DNA from 2 places in the Vibrio alginolyticus NBRC 15630 genome. Region 1 is predicted to be linked to the other one. Evidence: predicted binding sites of a transcription regulator. Region 1 holds the regulator's gene; the other holds the start of a gene.
The links. Region 1 encodes CRP, which controls carbon source genes, mostly activating them, when cyclic AMP is high. Its sites were predicted from a motif close to TGTGANNNNNNTCACA; they were not measured.

Region 1 (6,412 bases):
CTTGTTCTTGCGTGAGAAATTCCGCCAAGGTCTGAATGGTCGTCTAATGTCGAAGTGTCGTTTCCTAATGATGGCAGAGCACCCAGAGCGCTTCTCTGAAACGATCTTTGCGGAGATGCGTGGCGTTTCAGACGACGAGGGTAATTCACCATTCTGGCAATGGCTTCAAGAGCATTTCTTCTCTATCGATTTCACGCTTGCAGATTACCTGACAGGTATCGGCAAGAAAGGCTTTATCGCCGACTTGATGCCGAAACTGCCTATTTACATCAACCTGCTCAGCCCAGAAGCGCAAGCCGTGATTGGTCAAGTACATGACAACACGCGTCCAGCGCTGAAGCTGCTTGAGCGTGAAGGTTTTACCAACCGAGGCTACGTCGACATCTTCGATGGTGGCCCAACGGTTGAGTGTGATCTGCGTAATATTGAGTCGGTACGTCATTCATTCCGTGCGCAAGTCAAAATCTCTGAACATTCCAGCACACAAGACTTCTTGATGTGTAATTCATCTTTCGAGAACTTCCGTGCGACAGTCACTAAAGCGGCGTATGACGCAGAAACACAGAGCGTAATGATCGCACCAGACGTTGCGGATGCACTTTCGGTTGAAGAAGGGGATTTCGTTCGCCTTCTTCCGCAGTAACAGACGACAGAATTTAAGGATAGAAACAATGACACATTGGATTGCAGGTGAATGGGTACAAGGTCAGGGTGAAGCATTTACGTCTCTGTCGCCGTACAACCAAGAAGTGATCTGGCAAGGCAAAGGTGCAACGGCAGAGCAGGTGAACCAGGCGGTATCTGCAGCGCGTGAAGCGTTTATTGACTGGAAAAAGCGCCCATTTTCAGAGCGTGAGGCAATCGTGTTGGCTTTTGCGGAGAAAGTAAAAGAGAACAGCGAAAAAATCGCCGAAGTGATTGCCAAAGAAACCGGTAAGCCGATTTGGGAAACGCGCACTGAAGCAGCAGCCATGGCAGGTAAAATTGCCATTTCGATTCGCGCTTATCATGACCGCACTGGTGAGGCGAGCCGTGAAGCAGCAGGCAACCAAATCGTATTGCGCCACCGCCCATTGGGCGTGATGGCGGTGTTTGGTCCTTACAACTTCCCAGGCCACCTACCAAATGGTCACATTGTGCCAGCGCTACTGGCTGGTAACACGGTAGTCTTCAAACCGTCTGAGCAAACGCCATGGACGGGTGAATTGGCGATGAAGCTATGGGAAGAAGCCGGTTTGCCGAAAGGCGTGATTAACCTTGTTCAAGGCGCTAAAGAAACTGGTATCGCCCTAGCTGACGCAAAAGGCATTGATGGCGTACTGTTTACGGGTAGCGCGAATACGGGGCATGTATTACACCGTCAATTTGCGGGTCAACCAGGCAAGATGCTCGCACTAGAAATGGGGGGTAATAACCCGATGGTGATCTCTGATAAATATGGTGATTTGGATGCCACGGTTTACACCATCATCCAGTCAGCGTTTATCAGTGCTGGGCAGCGTTGTACGTGTGCTCGTCGTTTGTATGTGCCATTGGGTGAAAAAGGCGATGCGCTTATCACCAAGCTCGTTGAAGCGACACGCAATATTCGCGTAGACCAACCATTTGCAGAACCTGCGCCATTTATGGGACCGCAAATTTCGGTCGTGGCAGCCAAGTTTATTCTTGATGCACAAGCTAATCTACAGTCTCTTGGCGGTGAAAGCTTGATTGAAGCGAAAGCAGGAGAGGCGGCGTTTGTTTCTCCTGGTATCATTGATGTAACGAACATTGCTGAGTTACCAGATGAAGAATACTTCGGCCCACTTCTGCAAGTGGTGCGCTACGAAGGATTAGACAAAGCCGTAGCGCTAGCAAACGATACGCGCTTTGGTTTATCTGCTGGCTTGGTTTCAACCGACGACCAAGAGTGGGAATACTTCGTGGACCACATTCGTGCCGGCATCGTGAACCGCAACCGCCAGTTAACGGGTGCAAGTGGTGATGCACCATTTGGTGGTCCGGGGGCGTCGGGTAACTTGCGTCCAAGCGCTTACTACGCAGCAGATTACTGTGCGTACCCAATGGCATCAATGGAAGGTCAAGAAACTGTCTTGCCTGCAACATTGAGTCCAGGTGTAGCGCTATAAGATTTAATAATAGAGTCGCAACTATGCATTGCGGCTCACCTTGCCGGCGCATCATTTAGGTATGGGTTGTAGTGATCGTTGGCAGAACACGAAAAGTGAGCAAAGACTCGGAAAAGCGTGTTGACTGACTGGCATTTACCGTCACAGGTTGATGGTTGCTCGTTCATTATTCTGGACAACTTTTGTTGTGAACGAGCAGCCAACTTCCGCTTACCTTTAAACTCTACATCTCGTAACAAGGAGTCGTTATGACGCCCGATGTGTTATTTGAATCGCTATGGCAAGATTACATTCAACGTCTTTGCCCTTCGGCGGCTAAAGTGCATCAGCTGCTTCAAGAAGATGAGCCTCTGATTAATGATCATATAGCTTTACGTACCTTCAATATCGCGCCTCTTGGTATTGAAACTCTAGCTAAGCCATTTGTAGCTATTGGTTACAAGGCGTGTGGTGATTACGTTTTCGAAAGCAAAAAGCTGGTTGCTAAGCACTATGAGCACCCAGATCCGAAGAAACCTAAAGTATTTATTAGTGAGCTAAAAGTTGAAGAGTGCTCGTCTGAGCTACAAGAGATTGTGAAAAATTTGGTGGCACAAGTCGATGCTGACAAGCTGAACGATAGCGCATTCTTACATGGTGGACGCTTGTGGGATTTAAGCTTTGCTGATTACCAAACGTTGGCTAAAGAAAGTGAGTACGCATCTTGGCTTGCGGCGCATGGTTACGGAGCAAACCACTTCACGGTGAGCGTTAACCAGCTCAATGAATATGAAGAAGTGAAGCAGGTAAACGATCATCTGCGTACCGCTGGGTTTACCATTAATGAAAATGGTGGTGAAGTGAAGGGCACTCCTGAGGTGTTGCTAGAGCAGTCATCGACCATGGCAGATAAAGTAGCGGTTCGTTTTAGCGAAGGCACTGAAATTATCCCTGGCGGGTTTTATGAATTTGCTAAGCGCTATCCGATGGAAAATGGTGATTTGTACCCAGGTTTCGTGGCCGCTTCAGCTGACAAAATCTTTGAAAGTACGAATGGCTAAGTTTTAGGGTTAACCTGTTAAGCTTACTCATTAGTGTTCGCTGCACCCTATCTCATTTGGTCATGAGCAAATAAAAAGCCACCAATGTTGCCATTGGTGGCTTTTATAATTTTGTTCGTGTCACTCTAGTTTGAGATTAACGAGTACCGTAAACCACGATGGTTTTACCGTGAGCAGAGATTAGGTTCTGCTCTTCTAGCATCTTCAAAATACGACCTACTGTCTCACGAGAACAGCCAACAATTTGACCGATTTCTTGACGAGTGATCTTGATTTGCATGCCGTCTGGGTGAGTCATTGCGTCTGGTTGTTTTGCAAGGTTCAGAAGCGTCTGAGCGATACGACCAGTTACGTCTAGGAACGCCAGGTCACCCACTTTTTGGCTAGTTACTTGAAGACGACGAGCCATCTGCGCAGAAAGACGCATTAGGATGTCTGGGTTTACTTGGATAAGCTGACGGAACTTCTTGAAAGAAATTTCAGCAACTTCACAAGGAGATTTAGCACGAACCCAAGCTGTGCGCTCTTGGTCTTCCTCGAATAGACCAAGTTCACCAATAAAGTCTCCTTGGTTTAGGTAAGAAAGGATCATCTCCTTACCTTCTTCGTCTTTGATAAGAACCGCAACAGAACCTTTAACGATGTAGTACAAAGTTTCTGCCTTTTCGCCCGCGTGAATTAGCGTGCTCTTTGAAGGGTACTTATGAATATGACAGTGTGAAAGAAACCACTCTAATGTTGGGTCGGTTTGAGGTTTACCTAGAACCATAATATCTCACTTCCTCTGCAGGGTACGCTTGCGCTATCCATATTTTAGCTAAGCCTGAATTAGGCCTACTAGAATAAGAGCACTTTTTATATGCTGCAAGCTCTCTTGTGTTTCGGTAAGAAATAGTATCCTTTTTCGAAAACGATTTCTTGATTTTAATCGTGCCATGATTGAGATTTTGTAAGCAAAACTGTGCACATGATCACGGTATGAAAAGTAAACATCTTCGCAGGCAGGTTTTTAGCCAATTTTCCCTGTTTCGATGAGCTGTTGTAGGATAGGCCGAACTATGAGCTCCATTGCAAAGCTCATCTTACCGCCGGGTACGACAATCGTGTTGTGGCGTGACATGAATGAGCCATCAATCATGGCCAGCAGATATGGGAAGTCGACATTCTTGATACCGCGTAGGCGAATCACCACAAAACTCTCATCCAAACTAGGGATGCCTTTTGCATTAAGTGGGTTGGAAGTATCAACGGTCGGTACGCGCTGGAAGTTGATGTGAGTACGAGAAAACTGCGGAGTGATATAGTTGAGGTAATCGTCCATGGATCGCACGATTGAGTCCATTACCGCTTCACGCGAATGGCCGCGATCGCGAGTGTCACGTACGAATTTTTGGATCCACTCTAAGTTCACAATCGGCACCATGCCAATTAAGAAATCCACATGTTGAGCAACATTAACATCGCCATCGACCACGCCACCATGTAACCCTTCATAAAACAGCACGTCGCTGTTTTCGGGTAAGTCTTGCCACGGTGTAAACGTGCCTGGCATTTGATTGTAGGGAACCGCTTCGTCAAACGTGTGCAGATAACGGCGCACGCTGCCAGTACCGTCATGCCCGAACTTACGGAAAAACTCTTCTAATCCCGGGAAGTCATTAGCTTGTGGGCCAAAGTAGCTAATGTGTCGACCTTGCTCGCGGGCTTTGCGAATTTCGATGTCCATTTCTGGGCGAGTAAAGCGATGGAAGCTATCGCCTTCAACCCATGCGGGTTTAACGTTCATCATATTGAACATTTTACGGAAGGCTTCAGATGTAGTGGTCGTGCCGGCACCGGACGAACCAGTAACCGCAATAATTGGGTGTTTAGCTGACATGACAAACCTTGTCGAAAATTACTTACCTGTAATGTGCAGTAGAGTTACTACTGCACGGTCGATATCCCACTATAGCACGTAACAATACCTTGTCATCGAGTGGGATACGGTAAAATGTGAAGGGTCTAAAATTTTGTTTTATGCTGAATATCGACGGTTTCGTGTAGCTCAGAGAACACGATAACCGCTTCACCTTTTTCCAATTGAGCTTTAACTTGATCAATTTTGTCTTGCAAAGAAACCTCGACGGTTCCGTAATCCGTTCCTTCGCGTAAGACGAATTCACGAATTAAGTTTTCCAATGTTTCCGGCGCAATGTCTTGCCATGGAATGATCATAAATACCTCTAACTTTTATGATGAGCGGCTAGTTTACTGCGTTCGTTGCTTGGATACAGCAGAAAGGTAATCTGCGGCGATACTTTCGTAATACGCAGGCAGCGCTTCCTCCAACCAAAACTTAGGTTTTAACGCCGTTCCTGTCAGGAAGCCAACATGGCCGCCGTGCTCAAAGAGACGGTAATCAATGTTATCTGGCAGAACAAACTTCGGGATCACATCGTCGGTCATGAACGGATCGTCTTTGGCATGGATGATCAGTGTCGGTAGCGTGATTTGTTGTAGTTTACTTAAGCCAGAGCATTGGTCGTAATAATCTTGTGCGTCTTTAAAGCCGTGCAGTGGTGCCGTGATCAAATCATCGAATTCATACAATCGTGTGACACGTTTTATTGAGTTGTAAGACAAAGCGAGCTCGCCATGCAACAAGTGATGTTTTTGCAACGCGTTGCGTTTGAGTGAAGAGAGTAGGTAACGGCGATACACTTTCGAAAAGCCTTGTTCAATACGGTTTGCACACGCTGCTAGGTCTAAAGGCGCTGAGATAATAGTCGCTGCATTCAAAATAGGGTGGTCTTTATATTGGGCTAAATAATTCGCCAACATGTTACCGCCAAGAGAAATACCAACCGCAACTTTGGGGTGATCAGGAAAACGTTGTTCAAGGTGCTCTAGGAAGTAACGAGCATCCGTCACTTCACCCGAATGGTAAGCTCGTGCTTTTTTGTTTGGTTTACCGCTGCAGCCACGAAAATGCATCATCACCGACAGCCATCCAGATTGAGCAAATGCATTCATTAACCCATTGGCATAAGGGCTATAGAAGCACCCCTCTAACCCATGAAATAAAACAAAAATCGGCTTTTTTTGTGCAGGCTCTTGGGTTGGGTCCTCGCTCCACGCGAGATCGAGAAAGTCGCCATCGGATGTATCGAGGGTTTGCCAAATCGGCGTAAATAACGCTTTTTTGCGAATAAAACGCGGCAAAAGCGTTTGGAGATGCGGGTTTTTGATCCCGGCGGCTGC
Region 2 (6,412 bases), 450 kb from region 1:
GTTAAACTTTGGTACAAATCGTTGATGCCACCTTCTTGACCATTTTGAATCAAATAGCCAATCGCACTGCGGTGTACGCCGGTTGGCTCTTTGGTCGAACGGCCATTGCGTAAAGGCGAGGCTCCAATAAAACACGCATACACAGCACGCGTTAGTGCCACGTATATCAAGCGTAAGTCTTCCGCCAAACGCTCTTTATCCGCTTGCTTCATGGACGCATCGTTGCCAGTGATATCCAGTACCGTGCGGTCATTGGCTGCATCGTAATATTTGGCTTCGCTGGCTTCTCGATAGCTGAACACAAACGGCAGAAATACGAGGTCATACTCCAAGCCTTTTGATTTGTGAATAGTTACGATCTGCACTAAGTTACGTTCCGATTCTAAACGTTGGATTTGGTCATCACTGCCACCCAAACCGTTTTCCGCATCACTGATGGACTGAGCGAGCCAACGCAGCAGACCGTGGTCGCTGTCCAGTTCATTACTGGCTTGTTGAAGCAGTTCACCGATGTGCATTAAATCGGTAAGTACTCGCTCACCATTTTCACCCTGTGAACTCGCACCTTCTTCTAGTAATCGCTCGGCAATATGGCGTTTGCTGATCACCGCGCGCAACATCGGCAGCACACCACGTTGAACCCAAAGTTTGCGATATTCTTTGAATTCGTTTACGGCGTTTTCCCACACAATTTCATCGTTATTAAGTGCATCCAAACTTGCTGCGTCGAGGGCAAACAGCTCAGAAGCAAGACTTGCACGCAGCGCACGGTCATTTTCTGGAGTCAGCACCGCTTGCAGCAAACGCTGTAAATCCTGCGCCACCGAACTGGTAAACACACTGTCTCGGTTAGACAGGTACACGCTGGCAATGCCTTTATCAGCCAACGCTTGTTTGATCATTCGACCTTCGCTACCTGTTCGAACCAATACCGCGATATCGCCCGCTTGAACCGCTTTCTGTTTTTCGCCATTCACCAGACACGCTTGCCCCTGTTGAGCCTGCGTCAAAATAGTTTGGATTTGGCTTGCGGTCGCCTCTGCCATTCGAGTCAAATACTCGCCTTTTGGTAGCGGTTTATCGTCCGCTTCTTGCAACCAATAAGTCAGCGCCGGTTGCTTTTGGCCACCCATAGTCCAAATGCGTTTTTCGGCATTGGGACTGTACTTAACGGGTAAGAACGGGATGTCCGAATCGTAGATAAATGGACTGTCTGGCAAAGCAAATACTTGGTTTACCGCCTGCACCATATCTGCGCTAGAACGCCAGTTGGTTCCCAACGTGTAGTGGGCACTTACTTGGTTACGCGCTTTGATATAGGTGAAAATGTCTGCGCCACGAAAGCCATAAATCGCCTGCTTGGGGTCACCGATCATAAACAAACCACATTCCGGGTTGTTCAGATAAATACGGCTGAAAATACTGTATTGAAGCGGGTCGGTATCTTGAAACTCGTCAATCATTGCGACAGGATACAAAGTACGAATACGCGCCGCTAAAAGCTCGCTTTCGTCCGTATCGATAGAAGCAGAAAGTTGCGTCAGCAAATCATCGAAAGAGAGCCACTGTTTTTGATTTTTCGCGTTGGCCAGCATCACACGACAATGCTCAATCGCATGAGCAAGCAGTGGCGCTTTTAAGCTGATTGGATTGGCAAGAAATGTTTCAATGGCTTCAAATACCGCATGCTGCGGCGCACTGCCTTTCGATGTTTTTTCCAACAAGACGTTTTGCGCGAATTTCTCCAGCTTGTCTGGATAATCGTAACCTGTGGTTTCCGTTGCTGCCCAAGCGTTTACCGCCTCCAACCACGTCGGCAGAGACTTTTTGGTGTAGCTGCGTTTGTTAATATCTGAATCTGAAATCAGCGTGAAGAAGTCATCTTGGCTTTCTCGCCACTGTGCTTTTAATTCATCAATTTTTTTCAGATTTTCAGTATGAAGATCTGCCAAACTGCCTTTCATTGCAGGAACAGAAAGGCTTAACGGCGCACCGGTTAAGTAATTGCTGATGTCAGACAACAACGCAGATGGAGAGCTCCATAGCTGGCGAATTTCCCCAGCCAAGGTAAATGGTAACGGGTAGAAATTGCGACGCCAGTAATCGGCTACAACTTGCGCTTTTAGGTGACTTTCATCGGTCACAAACTCGTTGTTAAATCGGCTGCCAGATTCAAACGCATTTTGCGTTAGCATACGTTGGCAAAAACCGTGAATGGTGTAGACCGCCGCCTCGTCCATCTGACGCTCTGCCTGCAATAAAATTTCTGCGGCTTGCTTGTGATCGTCAAACTCATTAAGCAAAGGTTGGATCACCGGATCGGAACTCTGTCCACGCGCAAACGCGATTCGCGCGTCATGGATCCTTGCCCTGATACGATCGCGTAATTCCGCAGTTGCCGCTTCGGTAAAGGTTACGACCAGAATTTGGTCGACTGTAAGCGGTACGCGATGTCGAGTTTCCTCGCAGCCGTGACCAAGCAAAAGGCGCAGATATAAACCTGCAATAGTGAAGGTTTTACCTGTACCTGCTGATGCCTCGATTAACCTCGCGCCATGCAGAGGAAACGTCATCGGTTCTAGTGGCGTTGGTTGAGGTTGCTCTGTGCGGTCTAACGTATGTAGAGGACACTCTGCACCTGACATTTGATCCATAACGCTGAATCTCTCCGGATTATTTACTAGGACGTATCACCTAATAAATGTGATCTATAGTTAAAAATTCTATTAATATGTTTAACAAGTTGGATCATTTAGAGCTTTGTGAGATCTTTCTCACGGTTATCCATAAGACGTACCGTTAGTATGCGCCCCACGAGATAAGCCAAACCTTTTTGGCGGCACAACTCAAATGAATTAAACAAAAGTATCATGGTCCCTCTGACCTTGTGGCCGTACAGCGAACGCCCTACAAAAAATAATGATTTTCTGGCGGCCACCCTACTCTTCCTTCTCTTTATCCAACTTTCTTTATCACGCTTTTACATCATCAGCGTCTTGAACCGCTAAGCGCGCACCTTGCAAAACTAATGCTGTCAGCAAACGAACTTCTGAGGCCAACTCATCATTCCAAGCAGGCCAAATTCGAGAGATGTACGCATTATTGCCTTCGCCCGGGCTCATGAAGCCATTATTGAATGCGTCAGCCATTTTCTTCAAAGATTTCTCTTCGTCATCGACCCACTGACCGCGGCTAAAGCCCGCTTCAACACAAGCCAACGCCGTTTTCGGGAAATAAGGCAAAGGCTTAGTCATGCCTTCGAAGAACAAGCGAACTAATTCAGTCAGTAGCTGTTTGGCATACTGCGCATCGGCAATTTCTGGGTAGATCAAATGCAGCGCGCCTTCTTTACGATCGTAACCAATGATGTGGGTTTTCTTAGCATGACCCGACGCCGACATGGCAAGGTGATCGATCCACGCAGCAAGGTAATCCTGAGCTCGAATCTTACCGCTTCGGTAGCGAATCAACCCAGATTGGTAACACTGGGTTAGCCAACCTGTCAGACGAACGTTTTTCTCTTCGCCTTCATTTCGCTCAAACAAGGAATCAAACGTCAGGTCGATTTCCAAATCGTCTTGAGGCGCACCAGATAAAAACGCCAGTTTATCCACCAGCTCTTCCGCCTGAACTCGGTTGGTTTCAAATTCGATATCACCAAACGCCCCCACCGGCAGTTTGCCTTGCGCGCGCTGTTGACTCATAAAGTGTTTAAGCACCTCTGCTTTTTTCTCTGGCTGCGTCAATGTCGTTTCAAGCAAGGTTTCTAACAGCTCATCACGCATTTGATAGCTTTCCAAACCACCTAAAACAAAGGGTTCGTCGTCTTCCATCACCGGCAGTGGCGGTTCAAAGATTACTTTTAAGCGACGATTGAAAAAATACTGCACCGGTAAGCGCCAGAAACGTTGCAACTCGACTAAGTCGAGCTCAAGTGGGAACGTCGCTCCTAACAGATAGTCGTCTAATGCCCGATTAAAATCACGACGAACATAGCCTTGCGATTGACTACTTTGAGTCAATGCCGCTGGAATCCACTCTTTCGCGTAGCTGGCGTGCATGCCTTGGAACGCACTTGGGCTAAACGGCACCATGGCGTGGGCATTCACCAACGCATTTAATAAGTTGTCGCCAGACTCATCAACGGGCAACGCTTCATCACCACTTAAACAATAGTTTTGGTGGCAGTATTCCATCAGCTCAGAAACCAGAACCGAAGGTACTCGCTCGGTGTTGTCTTGGATTGAACGGCCAACATAACTGATGTAGAGCGTTTGCTGTGCAGACAACATCGCTTCGAGGAATAGGTAACGGTCATCATCTCGGCGCGAACGGTCGCCCGGCTTGGTTCTTCCCGTCATCAAGTCAAAGCCTTCTGGCGGCATGGAGCGTGGGTACACGCCGTCATTCATCCCCAGTAGACAAACGGTTCTAAACGGAATAGAGCGCATCGGCATCAGGGTACAAAAGTTCACTTGACCAGCCAGGAAGCGCTGGCTGACTCGTGTGCCAGATAATTTGTTTTGAAGGTATTGGCTGATGATCGACGGCGACAACGCATCATCAAATGCGGCATCAGCTAATTGCTCTTTGAGTTGACTGAGCGTATCGCGAATGGATTTGAGCGCCATTTCGCCTTCTAACTCAACTGAGAAAAAGTCATCCAGCAGTGAAACCAAAGTCTCTCGCCAACCATCAATAGTCTGAACATGAGAAAGTTTGCTTCGATAAGTGCTAATTTGTTGGATAAAGTGTGCCAACTTGCCCGCAAGCTCTGCACCCATGCCTTGCACTTCGTTGTACGGAGATAAACTACCTTGCTCGGTTTCAAACAAGCCTGCGGATTCTGGCATCGCATAGCCGAGCAACATGCGTTGAATACCAAATTGCCACGTGTTTTGACGTGTTTCCGGCAGTTCAAATTCGCGTCCGGTATTGGCATCCAATCCCCAGCGAATCCCCGATTCCTCAACCCATTGTTTGGCTTGTAAGAAATCATCTTCGCTGAGTTCAAAACGCTTTAATATCGCCGGAGTTTCCAGAAGTTCGAGTAGTTCTGATGCCAAACAGCGCGTATTGGGTAAGTTCACCAACTGCATAAATGCGGCGAGAATTGGGCTCTCTTGATCGGCGGTTCGGTCAGAAATCGAATAGGGAATAAAACGCTCACCCGGTGCGTTACCAAAGACCGCCTGAATCGCAGGGCTGTAAGCGTTGATGTCCGCGACCATCACGATAATATCGCGCGGTTTTAACGTTGGGTCAGCATCGAACATCGCCAATAGTTGATCATGCAGCACTTCCACTTCACGCATCGGGCTGTGACAAGCGTGTAGGCTCAGTGATTTATCACCCAAGCTAACCACTTGTTTGTGACGACTGTTTTCAATCTGTTGGTCATCTTGATGTTCTTCAAGATTGAGAATATCCGCTTGCAATTGATGGAGCAGACTGTCGCGCTCAACATCAACAAACGCTTCAATTTCATGAGACTCCAGCTGAGACAACAGATACATATTGTCACGCCCGAGTTTACCCATGGACGCCAACAGGCTGTTGCCGACCACATCGGTGTGCAGCTCATCGATCACATTATCTTCCAATGAGCCTTTCAGTTGCTCAGTTTCACCTTGCACTTCCGAGTGATCGTCCTGCCACACAACGTGCTGACGATGTTTCGCCGCCAAACGAGCCAGATACTTGCGATCTCGAACTTCACCCCAGTAATAACGACACGGGTTGGTGAACATCAGATGCACATCGATATGCTCACCAATTGCTTTTAGCGCATCCATATAGCGAGGCGGTAACGAAGAAATGCCAAAAACAAACAAACGCTTGGGTAAATGGTCAAAATTGCCGTTAAAACTCGCTAACGTGTCGATAAAGTGCTCATAAAGGTTGGCACGGTGATAAGGAGACTGCCCTAATGACACTGTGTGATCGTACAACGCTTGCCATAAGATCGGCTGCCACGGATGCTCATCTTCCAGCTCTGGCACACTCTGCCCAGCTTCCCAACTTGCGATCCATTCCGGACGATACACCAAGTAACCATCGAAAATATCGGCAATTTTCTCAGCCAGTTGATACAGCTTAGAGTGGTCACTGTCATCTTTGAGGTACTGCGCTAACGGCGAAAACACCTCTTGGTTGAGAAGCCCCGGCAGCAGATGCATCAACTTCCACGTCATCGCTTCTTTGTTAAACGCACTGCGTTTTGGCACGTCTGGCAACACCTGCGTAAACATTTCCCAAATGAAGGTAGCAGGGAGCGGAAAATCAATGTTCGCGGCAACACCAAACTCTTTGGCCAATTCCATTTTTAGCCACTGGGACATGCCCGGACTTTGAACCAGAATTTGTTCTTTTTCGAACGGGTTTTCCAGCGGACTGATTCGAATCAGTTCGA

Region 2: recB (exodeoxyribonuclease V subunit beta) is a predicted target of CRP. The motif match lies at 2,764-2,779, and genes of this name have one in related genera.

What each region holds. Positions count from the first base shown of each region.
Region 1 covers NC_022349.1:2,030,387-2,036,798, reverse strand. The annotation lists gene astA (arginine N-succinyltransferase) at 1-643, shown strand, start outside; gene astD (succinylglutamate-semialdehyde dehydrogenase) at 672-2,129, shown strand; gene N646_RS09300 (DUF1338 domain-containing protein) at 2,378-3,169, shown strand; gene crp (cAMP-activated global transcriptional regulator CRP) at 3,306-3,938, opposite strand; gene N646_RS09290 (phosphoribulokinase) at 4,179-5,048, opposite strand; gene N646_RS09285 (YheU family protein) at 5,174-5,386, opposite strand; gene N646_RS09280 (hydrolase) at 5,420-6,412, opposite strand, start outside.
Region 2 covers NC_022349.1:1,576,589-1,583,000, forward strand. The annotation lists gene recB (exodeoxyribonuclease V subunit beta) at 1-2,645, opposite strand, end outside; gene recC (exodeoxyribonuclease V subunit gamma) at 2,973-6,412, opposite strand, start outside.